Linked DNA regions of Pontibacter liquoris. The protein of the gene in region 2 interacts with the protein of the main gene of each other region in a pairwise test. Links are inferred from orthologs where the notes say so. Each region holds a gene or a part of one and is shown on either strand. Other genes may lie near its edges.

The links.
Region 1: the proteins of rpsL (region 2) and rimP interact in binary tests that used the Escherichia coli proteins (3 or more experiments, as listed by UniProt). The link is inferred for Pontibacter liquoris from one-to-one orthologs.

The regions. Positions count from the first base shown.
Region 1 is NZ_JALEBG010000001.1:56,056-64,891, reverse strand. What follows is about bases 5,923-8,836. They hold rimP (ribosome maturation factor RimP), read left to right. Parts: upstream 5,923-7,099; coding sequence 7,100-7,573; downstream 7,574-8,836. Other genes in these bases: nusA (transcription termination factor NusA), read left to right, coding at 7,581-8,836; LWL52_RS00205 (endonuclease/exonuclease/phosphatase family protein), read right to left, coding at 5,923-6,777. Outside these bases: LWL52_RS00225 (amidohydrolase family protein), read right to left, coding at 1-980; LWL52_RS00220 (amidohydrolase family protein), read right to left, coding at 1,161-2,462; LWL52_RS00215 (M28 family peptidase), read right to left, coding at 3,026-4,039; cysS (cysteine--tRNA ligase), read right to left, coding at 4,029-5,522; more of LWL52_RS00205, read right to left, coding at 5,644-5,922.
Region 2 is NZ_JALEBG010000003.1:616,581-625,310, reverse strand. What follows is about bases 1-2,808. They hold rpsL (30S ribosomal protein S12), read left to right. Parts: upstream 1-1,101; coding sequence 1,102-1,515; downstream 1,516-2,808. Other genes in these bases: fusA (elongation factor G), read left to right, coding at 2,001-2,808; rpsG (30S ribosomal protein S7), read left to right, coding at 1,531-1,998; LWL52_RS19650 (DUF3467 domain-containing protein), read left to right, coding at 680-997; rpoC (DNA-directed RNA polymerase subunit beta'), read left to right, coding at 1-671. Also shown: more of fusA, read left to right, coding at 2,809-4,103; rpsJ (30S ribosomal protein S10), read left to right, coding at 4,113-4,418; rplC (50S ribosomal protein L3), read left to right, coding at 4,605-5,222; rplD (50S ribosomal protein L4), read left to right, coding at 5,224-5,853; rplW (50S ribosomal protein L23), read left to right, coding at 5,853-6,140; rplB (50S ribosomal protein L2), read left to right, coding at 6,150-6,977; rpsS (30S ribosomal protein S19), read left to right, coding at 6,978-7,256; rplV (50S ribosomal protein L22), read left to right, coding at 7,258-7,650; rpsC (30S ribosomal protein S3), read left to right, coding at 7,655-8,452; rplP (50S ribosomal protein L16), read left to right, coding at 8,483-8,730. UniProt on the Escherichia coli protein: With S4 and S5 plays an important role in translational accuracy. Interacts with and stabilizes bases of the 16S rRNA that are involved in tRNA selection in the A site and with the mRNA backbone.

The DNA.
Region 1 (8,836 bases), on a different replicon or contig from region 2:
GCGCGTGGCACATAGGCCTCAAAGCCACTCTGGATAGCCACCGGGATGCCGGCTTTTGCCAACACGCCCGCCGTCTCGAACGACATGTTCTTCAGGTCTTCGTTGGCGCGCGCCATAGTGGGATGAATGATCACGGGAACACCGGCCGCTTTTATCTCGTCTACCAGCAGGTATGCTTCTGCAGCGCCATCCAGCACCATTTTGAGGTTAAACTCTTTGGCCAGGCGCAGGGCGCCCATAATATCCTGGGCTTTGTTGGCAGTAACAAGCGCCTTATACTTGCCACTGAGCACACCGGCCAGGTATTCCAGTTTCAGGTTGCGGTCCGGGCGCTTGCTGGCATCGGCATTGGCCATTTTCTTGCCGTATACCTGCGCCGCCTGCAGCTCGGAGCGCAACATGGCCAGTCCTTTGGCAGCGGTCTTTGGCGAGTTATAGTTCTCCGCCACGGTAGATCCCAGCGTAAAAGCAACCATGCTGGTGGTATCCATTAGCGTTCTAAAACCCTGCGGGGATGTTTTGATGACCATGGTTTGCCCGCTGGCCAGGGCGCCCGGCGCGTGGCCCGTGTTGATGGTGGTAACACCATAGCGGCGCACCCAGTCGATGAGCTCCTCGTTAGGGTCGTAAGCATCCAGGGCGCGAAGCTCGGGCTGCAACGGCGCCGTTTTTTCGAGCTGCTGCTGGTCGGCCGGGATGTTGTAAATGCCGGCCAACCCTACCGAAGTATGGGCATCCACCAGCCCCGGCGTGACTACTTTGGCCTGGTATACTTTGTAGTTTTGCGGCACGGCCAGGTTAGCGCCTACGGCTTCAATTTTGCCGTCTTTTATCAGCACCACACCATTTTTAACCGGCGCGCCTGCCATGGTATAAACGGTTTCACCTTTGATGGCGATCTGCGCGCGCGCCTGCTGCCCACCAAGTATGGCCAGCCCGGCGGCAAGTATGGCAGAAGCCTTTTGTATATTTTTATGCATGTTGACTCTGTTTTAGCTGTTAGTTGCAGGATGTTAGATGTTAGACATAGGACTGCTAGACAAAGGATTTTTCAGATAGAAGCGGCAAATTAATTGCGATGCGTTCTGCTTTGCTCGCCAAGTATAAGGTGCTTGCTTCAGAACGTCTTTTATCCTTTGTCAAAATGTCCTTTGTCAGATTTAATCGGTGTGGAAATCCAGTGCACCATTGTAGGCATTATAGCCACCAGTGGCAAACTTCTTATCCTCGGGGTTGGCCAGGTCAAAGCGTTTTTTGCCCTCTACCCACGTCTGCTCCACGTGCGTGTACACGCTGAAGGGCTCGCCGCTGAGCACCACAAAATCTGCATCTTTGCCTTTCTCCAGCGATCCTACGCGGCCATCGAGTTCCAGCATTTTGGCGCCGGCCAGCGTAATACCCTCAATCGCTTTTTCCTTGCTCATGCCGGCCCGCACCGCCAGCGATACGTTGCGCATAAACAGGCGGGAGTCGGTAATACCATCGTCTGTATGGAAGGCTGTCAGCACGCCCGCCCGCTCCAGCACGGCGCCATTGGAGTTGTGAATGCCCACGGCTTCGACCTTACCGCCCGGCGAATCCAGGGTGATGATGGAGGCAGGCACACCGGCTGCTTTAATCTCATCCACCGCTTTCCAGGCTTCGCTCACGTGGTGCAGCACCAGCTTAAAGCCAAACTCTTTTTGCAGGCGCAGGGCCGTTAAAATATCTTCGTAGCGGTGGGTGTGGAAGTGCACAATGCGCCGGCCATCTAGTATCTCTACAATCGGGTCGAGCTGCGGCTTGCGTTCCGGCATTTTATCGGCTTTGCCTTTGGCGGCTTTTATTTTTTTCTGATACTGCTGCGCGTCCAGGAACAGCTGGCGGTCCATGGCCGCCGATTTGGCGCGGGTGCCCGGGAAAGGAGCCGGCCGCATGGGGTTGGTACCATTGGCCATTTTCATGCCGCCGCAGATGCCGTTGGTCACATCGGTGCAGAAGGTCAGGTCTTCGATGGTCTTGCCTTCGCGCATTTTGAGGTATACTGTCTGGCCGCTCATCAAATGGCCTGAGCCCGGCATCACGTTCACGGTGGTAATGCCGCCGGCCAGCGCCCGCTTGAAGGTATCGCTTATGGGGTTGATGCCATCCATCACCCGCACATCGGGGTGCAGTGCCGCCGACCCATCGCCACCGGAGCCTTCGCCCAGGTGCGAATGCGTATCTACCAGGCCGGGCATCAGCACCTTGCCGGTCATATCAAACTCCACGGCATCTTTGGGCACCTTCACTTTGCCAACAGGCCCTAGGGCGGTAATTTTGCCATGCTGCACCACCAGTACGCCCTGTGCAATGGGCTCGCCGGAAACGGGAATAATGCGGGCCCCTTTAAAAACATGCGGCTTTTCCTGTGCCAGCACAGGGCTGCTGCCCAGCAGCACCGCCAGGCCAAGCGCCACCACTAACTGCTTCTCAGATCTCATAAATAAGGGTAAAGTAAATCGTTTGTTTAGTTGAGTGCCTTAACTTAAGAGTTTAGCGGCATAAATAAAATTCTCACCCGGCAATTGCTTGCTCTATGTGTTTCAAGCACCCTTTTTACAAGCACAACTTCTTTATATACAGTTACTTGAAATCAAATCCCAATTTCCCGTTTGCAGTTATTTCTTATAGTGTTTTACTTAATTCCCGGTCGCAATGAAAAAGGTATGAACTTCCCGGTCAAAAATGTGCTGGCAGCGCTCCTGCTATTTGGGTTGATGCTCCTTTATGCCTGTGCCCAGTCCGCGCAACTAACAGGTGCTTGGAAGAGCCCCAAGCAGCTACCAAGCAATACAGCAACATGATCACTGTATCTATGTCGCATAACATAGTGATCAGGCAGCAAGTGGAGAATGACTTTCAGAAAACCTCGCAGAATATCGCAAAAGTAACCATCGAACAGATGGGCCAGGATAAGCTAGTAAGTGCAAAATAAAATCGTGTTAAGCATAAAAAAAGGGCACCGCGTGGTGACCTTTTTTTATGAAGTGCTTTGAAGTATAACTTACTCGTTATACACTACATGCAGCATGGTCTGGCCCACGGCTTTCAGCGTCCGGGGGCTGATCACGTCCATGTTGTCGGTATGGCGGTGATGGTAAGGGCCAAAATAATCGCCGTCGGGGGCGCCCATGTTATATTCGATCACGTCGATCATGCGAATATTGGCCCAGTTGTTCACATAAGAATGGTCGTCGGTAATGGCGGGAGCATTCTCATACTTAAAGTAGTCGGAGTAGCCGATGTGATTAGCCGCTTTCCATACTTTGTCCACAATCCCTTTGGCATGTTGCATCGAAGTACCTTCGCGGGCAAACTTGGCGTTCTCAGCGCCGACCATGTCCAGCAGGATGCCGTAGTTGGCTTTATAGTTGGGCACGTGTTTGTTTTTGCTCCAGTATTGCGCGCCCAGGCACCAGGTATCTTCCTTATAGGGTATGCCGCTGTTATCGGGCTGGCCATAATCCTCGCCGTCAAAAAAGATCATATCCACGCCTACTGCAGGTTTCTGCTGCGCGGTGTGTATAGTGCGGGCCATTTCCAGCAGTACGCCAACGCCGCTGCCGCCGTCGTTGGCCCCGTCAATGGGTTTATCCTGGTTGCTGCTGTCCTTGTCGGCAAAAGGGCGCGTATCCCAGTGGGCAGCCAGCAGCACGCGGTTGGCCGTCTGCGGGTTATAAGAGGCGATGATGTTGCGCAGGTTAAGCATTTTGCCGTCAAAAGCGCGCATCTGAAAGCTCTGAACCTTTACCTCGGCTCCATATTCCTTTAGCTTGCTGATGATCCAGTCGCCCGTTTGCTGTGCCGCCGGTGTGTTGGGCACGCGCGGCCCGAAAGCCACCTGCTTGGCCACAAACTTATAAGCGGAGTCGGCATTAAAAGCCGGCGCTTTTACCGCCGGCTTGGCTTCTTCGGTGCTGGCCACCTGCTGGCTGCCGCCGTTGGTGGCAGAGTCGCAGCTATACATGGCCAGCGAACCAGCGAGCAACAGCACCAGCGCTATCATATTATTCTTCATAAGCCCAGTCAATTCCTGTTTTCAAATCTTTAATTACGATCCCCTGTTTCTTCAGCTCAGCCCGGATGTGGTCCACTTTGTCGTAGGCTTTGGTTTCTTTTGCTTCTTTGTAAAAGCCCAGCACCAGCTCCAGCATCTCCTCTACATCGCCCGAAGGCTCCTCCTGCAGGCCCAGCACATCCAGTACCAGCTGGGTATAAGTGCTGCGGATCGTGTCGAAGGTGCCCCTGGTTATCGCTGCCATCGGAAGCTGCCCCAGGTAAAGGCTGTTGATCTTCTTGAGCAGGTTAAATAACGCGGCAATCGTGCGCGCAGTATTCAGGTCATCGTTCATGCCCCGGAAGCAGTCTTCGCTCAGCTTAAGCAGCTCTTCGTTCAGTTGGGCATCCGGCGTGCCTGCGTCTTCCACGGCGGTGCTCAGTTTGGCCAGCACCCGCAGGCCGTTCATCAGCTTGGTATAGCCTTTGCGCGCCGCCTGCAGGGCTTCGTTGCTAAAGTCCAGGGTGCTACGGTAGTGGGCCTGCAAGATGAAAAAGCGGATCGTCATGGGAGAGTATTTTTCCTCCAGCATGGCGTGGTTGCCACTAAACAGCTCGCTCAGGTTGATAAAGTTCCCCAGCGACTTGCCCATCTTTTGGCCATTCACCGTGATCATGTTGTTGTGCACCCAGTATTTGGCAGCATCCGTGTGGCTGTCGCTGGCCTGGCTCTGCGCTATCTCGCACTCGTGGTGCGGAAACATCAGGTCCAGCCCACCGCCATGTATATCAAAGGTTATGCCTAAGTACTTGCGGCTCATGGCCGAGCACTCCAGGTGCCACCCCGGAAAGCCCTCGCTCCAGGGCGAAGGCCAGCGCATGATGTGCTGTGGCGAGGCCTTTTTCCAGAGCGCGAAGTCCAGCGGCGAACGCTTTTCTTCCTGCCCTTCGGTGGCGCGGGTGTTGCTGAGCAAATCGTCTATGTTGCGGCCCGAGAGCTTGCCATAATGATGCCCCTTGTTGTAAGCCGGCACATCAAAGTATACCGAGCCGTTTACCTCGTAGGCCAGGCCGTTCTTCAGGATCTCCTGGATCATCTCGATCTGCTCGATGATGTGGCCAGAGGCGCGGGGCTCAATATCGGGCGGCAGCACGTTGAGCTTGCGCAGTTCCTCGTGGTAAATATTGGTGTAGTGCTGCACCACCTCCATGGGCTCCAGGTGCTCGAGCTTCGCTCTTTTCTGAATTTTATCCTCTCCTTCGTCGGCGTCATTTTCCAGATGGCCTACATCCGTTACGTTGCGCACGTAGCGTACGGTATACCCCAGGTATTTGAGGTAGCGGTAAAGCACATCGAAGGTAACGGCACTGCGGGCATGGCCCAGGTGCGGTTCGCCATACACGGTAGGTCCGCAGACATACATGCCCACAAAGGGGGCGTGCAGGGGTTCAAATTCTTCCTTTTTGCGTGTAAGTGTGTTGTAGAGATTCAGTTTTTGTTGCATGGTATGGGTAAGCGCATAAGCTCCGAGGGTCTTATACGGCTGCGTTTTGTTGTAGTAGTGTAGCCGGCAACCGGTGCCTGGCTGTATTCGGGCCAAAATTATACATATTGTCTGCTATCTCCTAACGGGCCGGTACGGTGTCGGGGTGCAGCACATACTTAACCGATACCGGAAAGTGGTCTGAAAGGCCCATCTCATAATGTGTTTTATACTCGTAAGCCTGCAGGCTGGGGCTGTAAAACTGGTTGTCGATGCGCAGAAACGGTATGGGCCCGTTGTAGGTCGCTCCCACCCCGCTGCCCGCCTCCACAAAAGCATTCTCCAGCAGCTTGGCCATCTGGTTGTAAGTATAACTGAAAGGGATATCGTTAAAATCGCCGCAAACAATAACCGGGTACGGCGACTCGGCCACATGCGCCAGCAGCGTCTCGATCTGGTGGCCCCGGGCTATGAACCCTTTCCGCAACCGGCGCGCTACGTTGCGCCCTTCTTTCTTAAAGCTTGCCTCGTCGCCAATGGCATAATACGTGTTTTCGATATCTTCCGACTTGATGCTCATCGACTGCAGGTGAGCCGCGTAGATGCGCACCGTGTCACCTTTCACATCTATATCTGCCCAGATTACGCGGTTGGCACTGGCCATCTCGAAGTTGATCACGCCCCTTTTAACTATAGGGTACCTGGAAAAGATCACAATGCCGATATCGCCCTTTTCGCGGTCTATGTTGGCTACAGAAAAGAACCTATACTTGTCGTAGCGCACGCCTATTTTGCTGATGGTGTTGTATACATTGGAATGGCGCTTGCTGTAAAACTCCTGCAGGCAGTACACATCGGCCGGGTGGGTGGCAATCCAGTCGATCATTTCGCCGGCGGTGGTCTGCTGGCTCTTTGGGGTGCCTAAATAAGCATTAAAAATATGCGTGTTGTAAGAAAGCACCTGCAGCGTTTTGGCACCTGCGGGCGCTGTTTTCTCCCCAACCCGGAAAGCCACCAGCCGGCTGTAATAATTGTGGCCCAGCACCAGCACCGCCAGCGGCAGCACTACTACCCAGGAGCGGCGCAGCGCCCAGTACAGCAGAAACAGGAAATTTAAGACAAGGGCACCGGGCAGCGAAAAGGCTACAAAACCGGCGGGCCAGAACTTGTAAGGCGGCACCTGCAGGCATAGCACGCCCGCCAGCACCCACAACACCACCACGATGTTGAAAATGAGCCATATCCGCCGTCTTATTTTCTTAAACGTTTCCGCCATTGTAGCAAACTTACAAAGAAAGCGTCTATCTATCTCATGCCAGGGTATAATATCTTGCCTGCAGGCTGCAGGGGCAGTAAACGCGCGAACTTTAACGCACTGCGGCGTGTTATTACCGAACAAACCCTCCACTGGTTATTGCGCAACGTGCAATGGCCCTGCCCCGGATTTTGCTGGAATATAGTTCTGTTACAGAATTAAAATATACGCCTCAAACGAACACTATTGTGTATATGATGTTTTTATCGTAAATTTGTGGCTATATTTCCAAGGAGAGTTGAGGGGACACGAAGTCCCCTTCTTTATTTCTTAACCGTTAGCTATGGCAATAACTGCAAAATTCATAAAAGAGGCCGCGGAAGCCAGTCTTCCGCAAGAGGACCTGTTTGTTGTGGATGTGGCCGTGTCTGACACGCCGGTGCGGCCCAAGATCACGGTGCTGGCCGATGGCGAACAAGGCATTACCATTGACCAGTGCGCAACCATCAGCCGCCGCATCAACAAAAGGATCGAGGAGACCTTTGGCGAAGAAGTGAGCTATGTGCTGGAGGTAAGCTCGCCGGGGGTGGATTTTCCGCTTACCCAGCCCAAGCAGTACCAGCGCAACGTGGGCCGCAGCCTGAAAGTAAAACTGCAGGACGGCACCGAGAAAACCGGCAAACTGGAGGATGTGACGGAAAACGGCATCGGTTTACTGGAAGAAACAAAACAAAAAGGCAAAAAGGCAACGTATGTGCCTGTGCAAATACCTTTCGGGGAGATTGTAAAAGCAAATGTGGTAATATCTTTTAAATGATAAACTAATGAACAGTTCAGTCCTGATCGAGTCGTTCGCGGAATTTGCGAAATTCAAGAACATAGACCGCCCTACGATGATGCGCATTCTGGAGGATGTATTCCGTACCATGATCCGTAAAAAGTGGGGTACCGACGAGAACTTTGACATCATCCTGAACGTGGAGAAGGGTGACCTGGAGATCTGGCGTAACCGCGAAATCGTGGACGACAACTCTGAGGACATCTGGGATTATGATAAAATCAGCCTGACGGATGCCCGTAAGATCGAGCCTGATTTTGAAGTAGGTGAAGAGGTGTCGGAGGAAATACAGCTGGAAGACTTCGGCCGCCGCGCCGTGCTCACAGCCCGCCAGACGCTGATCCAGCGCATCAAAGACATGGAAAAGGAACTGCTGTTCCAGAAGTATAAAGACCAGGTGGGCGAGATCATCTCCGGGGAAGTATACCAGGTATGGAACCGCGAAGTGCTGCTGCTCGACCAGGAAGAGAACGAACTGCTTATCCCTAAAGGCGAGCAGATCCCGAAAGACCGCTACCGCAAAGGCGACCAGGTGCGTGCCGTGGTACAGCGCGTGGAAATTGTGAACGGAAACCCTAAGATCATACTTTCCCGTACATCGCCGGCTTTTCTGGAGCGCTTGTTCGAAAACGAAGTGCCCGAGATCTTTGACGGCCTGATCGCTATCAAGAAGATCGTGCGCGAGCCCGGCGAGCGTGCCAAGGTAGCCGTAGAGTCGTTCGACGACCGGATCGACCCGGTAGGTGCCTGCGTGGGCATGAAAGGTTCGCGTATCCACAGCATCGTGCGCGAGCTGGAGAACGAGAACATCGACGTGATCAACTACACCGACAACCTGGAGCTATACATCCAGCGTGCCCTTAGCCCGGCAAAGATCAGCAGCATGAAAATTGACGAGGAATCCGGTCGCGTATCGGTGTTCCTGAAGCCGGACCAGGTGTCGTTGGCTATTGGCAAAGGCGGCCAGAACATCAAACTTGCCAGCCGTTTGGTTGGCCTGGAGATCGACGTATTCCGTGAGTCAGAAACGTTTGAAGAGGATATCAACCTGGATGAGTTCTCAGACGAAATAGAAGGATGGGTAATTGAGGAGCTTCACCGCATTGGCCTCGATACTGCCAAGAGCGTGCTGGCCGTAAGCAAAGAAGACCTGCTGCGCCGCACCGAGTTGGAAGAGGAAACCATTGATGATGTGCTCTCTGTGCTCCGCGAAGAGTTAGAGGAAGAAGAAGATAACCAATA
Region 2 (8,730 bases):
CGCCAACCGATATCCTGAACATTCAGGGTCCGGGTGCTGTGCAGGAATACCTGGTAAATGAGATACAGGAAGTATACCGTTTGCAGGGTGTGAAGATCAACGACAAGCACATTGAAGTGGTTGTTCGCCAGATGATGCAGAAAGTAGTGGTTGTGGATCCGGGCGACACCAGCTTCCTGGAGCACCAGGTGGTAGACAAAATTACCTTCATGGAAGAAAATGATCGCATCATTGACATGAAAGTAGTGGAGGATGCCGGTGAATCAGCGAACCTGAAGCCGGGCCAGATCGTGACCGCCCGCAGACTGCGGGATGAGAACTCGAGCCTCAAGCGCCGTGACATGCGCCTGGTGACTGTGCGTGATGCACAGCCATCGGTATCTCGTCCAACGTTGCAGGGTATCACACAGGCGTCCCTGGGTACGCAAAGCTTTATCTCTGCTGCCTCGTTCCAGGAAACCACCAAGGTACTGAGCGAAGCGGCTATCAAAGGTAAGGCAGATGAACTGCTGGGCTTGAAAGAGAACGTGATTGTAGGACACCTGATCCCTGCCGGTACTGGTCTGAGAGAATACCAGAGCCTGATTGTAGGAAGCCAGGAAGAGTATGATTCGTTGGTTGAGTCAAAAAAGGCCACGACCAAAAGACAACAGGAATTGCAAAATAAATAAACCGGGCAATGGCAGAAGAATTGCAGAAGCAGAATCAAATAAACATTGAGCTGAGCGAGGAAATAGCAGAAGGCGAGTATGCCAACCTGGCCATGATCGCGCACTCCAGCAGCGAATTTGTAATTGATTTTATTCGGTTGATGCCAGGGCTGCCCAAAGCAAAAGTCAAGTCAAGAATTGTTATCACGCCAGAGCATGCCAAACGATTGTTGGCGGCTCTGGCCGATAACATTACAAAATTCGAGGCTAGTTTTGGCGAAATAAAGCACGCACAGGAAGCCCCTTCTTTCCCCATGAACTTTGGCGGAACAGTAGGCGAAGCCTAAGGTGCTAATAATTAATGAATTAAAATTTTGAAATTGCAAGGGCAATTTTATACCTTTGCATTCCAAAATTTAAAGTGGAAAAATCTTTAATTAACAGATTGTAAATGCCTACTATACAGCAATTAGTAAGAAAGGGTAGAGAGAAACTGACTTCAAAGTCAAAATCTCCTGCGCTAGATTCATGCCCACAGCGCCGTGGTGTATGTACGAGGGTATATACTACTACGCCTAAGAAGCCAAACTCTGCCATGCGTAAAGTTGCCAGAGTTAGACTTACAAATGGTAAAGAAGTAAACGCCTATATCCCTGGTGAAGGTCACAACCTTCAGGAGCACTCGATTGTGCTGATCAGAGGTGGTAGAGTGAAAGATTTACCAGGTGTACGTTACCATATCGTACGTGGTGCCCTTGATACCGCAGGTGTTAGCGGACGTCTTCAGTCACGTTCCAAGTATGGCGCGAAGCGACCGAAACCAGGCCAGCCAGCAGCAGCTGCAGGTAAAGGAAAAAAGAAATAATTAAGAGTTAATACAATGAGAAAAGCAAAGCCTAAAAGTAGAATACTCCTTCCTGATCCAAAATACAAAGAGACATTGGTAACACGTTTCGTTAACTACATGATGGAAGACGGAAAGAAAAGTGTTGCTTATGGTATCTTCTATGATGCTGTAGAATTAGTAGAGTCAAGAACAAAAGAAAACGGACTGGAAACCTGGAAGAAGGCATTGAATAACATCATGCCAAGCGTAGAGGTGAAAAGCCGTAGAGTAGGAGGAGCTACATTCCAAGTGCCGACTGAGGTTCGTCCGGACCGCAGAGTATCTCTGGGTATTAAGTGGATGATTTCTTATGCGCGTAAGCGTGGTGAGAAAACAATGAAAGATAGATTGGCAGGCGAAATTATCGCGGCTGCAAAAGGTGAAGGGGCTGCCGTTAAGAAAAAAGACGACACCCACAGAATGGCAGAAGCAAACAAAGCCTTCTCACACTTTAGATTCTAGTAATGGCAAGAGATTTAAGATTTACAAGAAATATAGGTATAGCGGCTCACATCGATGCGGGTAAAACCACAACGACAGAGCGTATCCTTTACTACACGGGCAAATCCCACAAGCTGGGCGAAGTTCATGATGGTGCAGCTACTACCGACTGGATGGAGCAAGAGCAGGAGAGAGGTATCACCATTACTTCTGCTGCCGTTACAGTAGACTGGAAATACAGAAATCAGGATTACCATATCAACATCATTGATACCCCAGGTCACGTTGACTTTACCGTAGAGGTAAACCGTTCCCTGCGTGTATTAGATGGCCTGGTGTTCTTGTTTAGTGCAGTTGATGGCGTTGAGCCACAGTCTGAGACTAACTGGAGACTAGCTGACAACTACAAAGTTGCCCGTATTGGTTTCGTTAATAAAATGGACCGTTCTGGCGCAGACTTCTTAGCGGTTTGTAAGCAAGTACGAGAGATGCTGGGTAGCAATGCCGTTGCCTTGCAGCTTCCGATTGGCGCAGAAGATAACTTTGAAGGTGTGGTTGACTTAGTAAACTTCAGAGGTATCAAATGGAATGAGCACGATAAAGGCATGACCTTTACCGAAGTTCCAATTCCAGATGATATGTTGGAGGAAGCAGAAGAGTACAGAGAGAAACTTCTGGAAGCTGTGGCAGATTATGACGAAAGATTGATGGAGAAATACTTCGACGATCCTAATTCTATCACAGAAGATGAGATATTAGCTGCTCTTCGTGCTGCAACCATTGACATGGCCATTGTACCGATGGTGTGTGGTTCTTCTTTCAAGAACAAGGGAGTTCAAACTATGTTGGACTATGTGATGGCGCTTATCCCTTCACCAATGGATAAGGAAAGCATCAAAGGTACCAACCCTGATACAGGCGAAGAAATAAGCCGTAAGCCGGACGTAAAAGATCCGTTTGCAGGTCTGGCGTTCAAAATTGCAACAGACCCTTACGTAGGACGTTTGTGCTTCGTACGCGCTTACTCAGGCATTCTGGAGTCCGGTTCGTATGTATACAACACGCGTTCGAACAACAAAGAGCGTATCTCCCGTATCTTCCAGATGCACGCCAACAAGCAGAACCAGATCGAAAGACTGGAAGCTGGCGACATTGGCGCGGTAGTAGGTTTCAAAGACATCAAAACAGGTGACACCCTTTGTGATCAAAACGCGAAAATTGTTTTGGAATCAATGGAGTTCCCTGAGCCAGTAATTGGCTATGCTATTGAGCCGAAGACGCAGGCAGACTCTGATAAAATGGGTATGGCAATTGCTAAACTCATCGAAGAAGATCCAACCCTGCAGGTGAACACAGATGAAGAAACCGGCCAGACGATCCTAAGAGGTATGGGCGAGCTTCACCTGGAGATCATCATCGACCGTATGAAGCGTGAATTCAAGGTTGAATTGAACCAGGGTGCACCACAGGTAGCTTACAAAGAAACGATTACTAAGACAGTTGAACACCGCGAAGTGTTCAAGAAGCAGTCAGGTGGTCGTGGTAAGTTTGCCGACATCGTGTTCAATATGGGACCACGTGAAGATGGCAAGCAAGGGCTGGAGTTCGTGAATGCGATTGTAGGTGGTATTATTCCAAAGGAATTTATCCCGGCTGTTCAGAAAGGTTTCGAAGAAGCCATGAAGAATGGTATCCTGGCAGGCTTCCCGCTCGACTCCATGAAAGTACGCCTGTTCCATGGCTCTTTCCACGACGTTGACTCTGATTCGCTTTCCTTCGAACTTGCTGCACGTCAGGGCTTCAAAGAAGCTGGTAAGCAGTGCGCACCAAAGCTTCTGGAGCCAATCATGTCTGTAGACGTTGTTACGCCGGATGAGTATACCGGACCGGTAACAGGTGACCTGAACAGAAGAAGAGGTATCATGAAAGGTATGGACACCAAAGGAACAGCAACCGTAGTAAAGGCCGATGTGCCACTTTCGGAACTGTTCGGTTACGTAACCGATCTTCGTACCATTACTTCTGGTAGAGCTACTGCTTCGTTAACCTTCTCTCATTATGAGCAGGTGCCTCAAAACCTGGCAGATGCGATCATTGCAAAAATTAAAGGAACTGCAGCTAAATAGTAGTATAAAATGAATCAGAAAATCAGAATAAAATTAAAGTCTTACGACCATAACCTGGTAGACAAGTCTTCTGAGAAGATTGTAAAAGCTGTAAAAGCTACCGGTGCCATCGTAAGTGGACCAATTCCGCTTCCAACTGAGAAAGATAAGTTTACTGTGTTGCGTTCGCCACACGTAAACAAAAAATCGCGTGAGCAGTTCCAGCTTTGCACTTACAAGAGATTGGTAGATATTTACTCTACCAGCTCTAAAACAGTAGACGCCCTGATGAAGCTTGAGCTTCCGAGCGGTGTGGATGTAGAGATCAAAGTTTGATAAGCATCCCGTTTAAGTATAAAAGGAGGACCCGAAACGGTTCTCCTTTTTTATTTAGTACTGCATTGATAATAAATATTTTAGAGAAAGGTTGCAATAAAAATTTAAATTTGATTAACTTTGCACTCCCTTAGCAAAACTGAGGAGAGATAAATTATTGTATCCATCTATTAATTAGAAAGTTGAATGCCTGGAATTATCGGTAAAAAAATCGGAATGACAAGCCTCTTCACAGCAGATGGTAAATACACACCCGTTACGCTTATCCAAGCCGGCCCATGTGTAGTTACTCAGGTGAAGACAGTCGAAACTGATGGCTATGCAGCTGTGCAGATTGGCTATGGCGAGAAAAAGCTTAAGAGAACGACTAAAGCGGAAGCGGGTCACTTTCAGAAAGCAAACACTTCTCCAAAGAAGAAAGTAGCGGAGTTTGATGTTGAAGGAGCTTCTTTCAACCTGGGCGACACAGTAGACGCTACTCTTTTTGAAGAGGGTGAGTTTATTGATGTTGTTGGTACATCAAAAGGTAAAGGTTTTCAGGGTGTAGTAAAGCGTCACAACTTTGCTGGTGTTGGTGGTCAGACCCACGGTCAGCATAACCGCGCAAGACACCCTGGTTCAATTGGTGCCTGCTCCTGGCCTTCCCGCGTGTTCAAAGGTATGCGCATGGCCGGCAGAATGGGTGGCAACAGAGTGAAGGTACAAAACCTGACTGTTCTACGCGTTGTGGCAGACAAAAACCTATTAGTTGTTAGTGGCTCTGTACCAGGTGCCAAGAATTCTTACGTGTTAATTGAGAAATAAAATGGAGCTTTCTGTATTCAATATCAAAGGTGAAGATACAGGTAGAAAGGTGACGCTTTCAGATGCGATCTTTGGTGTAGAGCCGAACGAGCATGCCATGTATCTTGACGTGAAGCAGTATCTGGCTAATCAGAGACAAGGTACGCACAAGTCAAAAGAAAGAAACGAAGTAGCCGGATCTACTAAAAAGATTAAAAAGCAGAAAGGTACAGGCGGCGCCCGTGCTGGCAGCTTAAAATCTCCTGTATTTGTTGGCGGTGGTCGTGTATTTGGTCCTAAGCCAAGAAACTACAGCTTCAAGCTGAACAAAAAACTGAAAGCAGTAGCCCGTTTATCTGCTCTTTCTTTGTTAGCGCGTGATAACAAAGTGGCTCTGCTGGAGTCGTTCTCTTTGGAAACGCCTAAGACAAAAGAGTTCAAAGGCATCCTGAACAACTTGCAGTCAACAGGCAAGACCCTGATGGTATTACCTGCAGTAGATAAGAACATCGTGCTTTCAGGAAGAAACCTTCCGAAGTTAAAAATCACGACTGCTTCTGATGTCAATACTTATGACCTGCTGAACACGCAGAAGCTTCTGCTGGTTGAGGAGTCAGTTAATGTTTTAGAAAACCTCTTAAGCGCTAAATAATGAACGTACTTAGAAAACCACTGGTAACAGAAAAGTATGCTGCCATGAACGAGGTTGGAAAGTATACTTTCGAGGTGGACAGAAAAGCCAACAAAGTAGAAATCAAGAAGGCAGTAGAAAAGTTGTATGGTGTTACAGTTCAGAAAGTAGCTACCATGCGCACAAACGGCAAAGTGAAGACCAAGTATACCAAGTCGGGTGCTGTGTCTGGCCGGACCACTCCAATTAAAAAAGCAATCGTAACCCTGAAAGAGGGCGATGTAATAGACTTTTATAGCGGCATATAATTAATTAAAATGGCTTTAAAAAAGTTAAGACCAATAACACCAGGTCAAAGATTTAGAGTAGCCCCTGCTTTTGATGAAATCACAGCAACTACTCCTGAGAAATCTTTGTTGGCACCCCTATCAAAATCTGGTGGACGTAACAATTCAGGAAAAATGACCATGCGCTATATCGGCGGTGGGCATAAGCAAAAGTACAGAATTGTTGACTTCAAGCGGAACAAGTATGGCGTTCCTGCTACGGTGAAGACAATTGAGTACGATCCGAACAGAACGGCACGTATTGCCCTTGTATTTTATGCCGATGGCGAAAAGAGCTACATCATTGCTCCGTCTGGCTTACAAGTAGGCACTGTGATCGTTTCTGGCCCTGGTATAGCACCAGAGGTAGGTAACTGCTTGCCTTTGTCTGACATTCCTCTAGGTACTATTGTTCACAACATTGAACTGCAGCCAGGAAACGGAGCCGTGCTTGCACGCAGCGCCGGATCTTATGCACAGCTTGTAGCCCGCGAAGGCCGCTATGCTACCATCAAGTTGCCTTCTGGCGAACTGCGCATGGTGCTGGTGAACTGCTATGCTACAGTAGGAACTGTTTCGAACGGAGACCACATGAACGTGAAGCTTGGAAAAGCAGGACGTAGCAGATGGTTAGGTAAGCGTCCAAGAGTACGTGGTGTTGCCATGAACCCTGTCGATCACCCTATGGGTGGTGGTGAAGGTAAGTCTTCTGGTGGTCACCCACGTTCACGCAAAGGCTTATTGTCGAAAGGTCTGAAGACCCGAAACAAGAACAAATATTCTGAACAGCTGATAGTTAATAGAGGAAAGAAAAAATAAATGGCTAGATCATTAAAAAAGGGCCCTTATATTGACTATAGGCTCGAGAAGAAAGTAGGTGCGATGAACGAGTCTAACAAAAAGACTGTTATCAAAACCTGGTCCCGCAGATCCATGATTTCTCCGGATTTTGTAGGACATACATTTGCAGTACACAACGGCAATAAATTTATTCCGGTGTATGTAACGGAGAACATGGTAGGTCATAAGTTAGGCGAATTTGCCCCTACCAGAAACTTCAGAGGTCATATTGCTAAAAAAGATAAAGGCAAGCGTTAAGATGGAAGCAGTAGCAAAACTAAAAAACGTGCCTACCTCTCCTCGTAAGATGAGATTGGTAGCGGGTTTGATACGTGGTAAGAGCGTATCAAGAGCCCTCGGCTTACTTAAGTTTGAGGCTAACTCCGGTGCTGAAAGATTAGAGAAGCTTCTTTTATCAGCTTTGGCAAACTGGCAGCAGGCGAATGAAGAAGGACGCATTGAAGATGCAAACCTTTATATCAAAGAGATCTTTGTAGACGAAGGTAAAATGCTGAAGCGTCTTCGTCCTGCGCCACAAGGCCGTGGATACCGCATCAGAAAGAGATCCAATCATGTTACGCTCGTAATCGATAGCATGACAGAAGATCAGCTTGAGCAGCAATCAAAGAAATCTAAAAAAGCCAATAAGTAAGAACATGGGACAGAAAGTTAATCCAATCGGGTTTAGACTCGGAATTGTAAAGGGTTGGGATTCTAACTGGTATGGCGGCAAAGATTTCGCTGAAAAGCTGATTGAAGACGAGAAAATCAGAAAATATATCCTGGCGCGTATCCCTAAGGGCGGCATTTCTAAAATCATTATTGAAAGAACGCTTAAGCGCATTACCATTACTATAAACACGGCCCGACCAGGTGTGGTTATCGGTAAAGGCGGAGCGGAAGTTGACAAGATCAAAGAAGAGCTTAAGAAGTTGACGAACAAAGATGTTCAGATCAACATCTTCGAGATCAAGCGTCCTGAGTTAGATGCAAAGCTGGTAGGTGAGTCTATTGCTCAGCAGTTGGCCGCGCGTATCTCTTTCCGTCGTGCCATGAAGCAGGCTATTGCTTCTGCCCTGCGTGTAGGTGCTGAAGGTATCAAAGTGCAGGTTTCAGGCCGCCTTGGTGGTGCTGAAATGGCAAGAACCGAGCACTACAAAGAAGGTAGAACACCGCTTCATACACTTCGTGCCGATATCGATTATGCTTTATCTGAAGCACAGACGGTATATGGCAAGTTAGGCATCAAAGTATGGATCTTTAAAGGCGAAGTATACGGCAAAAAAGATCTTACGCCTAACGCAGGTTTAGAGAGCAAAGGACCTGGTGCAACAGGTGGTGGTGGTAATGACAGACGTGGCGGAAACGACCGACGCAGTGGTGGCAACCGAAATAAGAAATCGGATGGCGCAGGTGGTGGTGGTCCGAAGCGTAATGCCAAGCCACGTCAATAATTGTTTGATAACATTATTAGATTTTAGAAAATGTTACAGCCGAAAAGGACAAAATATAGAAAAATGCAAAAAGGCCGCGTGAAAGGTCTGGCTCATAGAGGCAGCACCATTTCATTTGGTTCATTTGCAATAAAATCGCTTGAAGCTTCATGGATTACAAGCCGCCAGATTGAGGCCGCCCGTATTGCCATGACAAGAGCCATGAAACGTGAGGGTCAGGTTTGGATCCGTATCTTCCCTGACAAGCCTATTACCAAGAAGCCTGCTGAAGTGCGTAT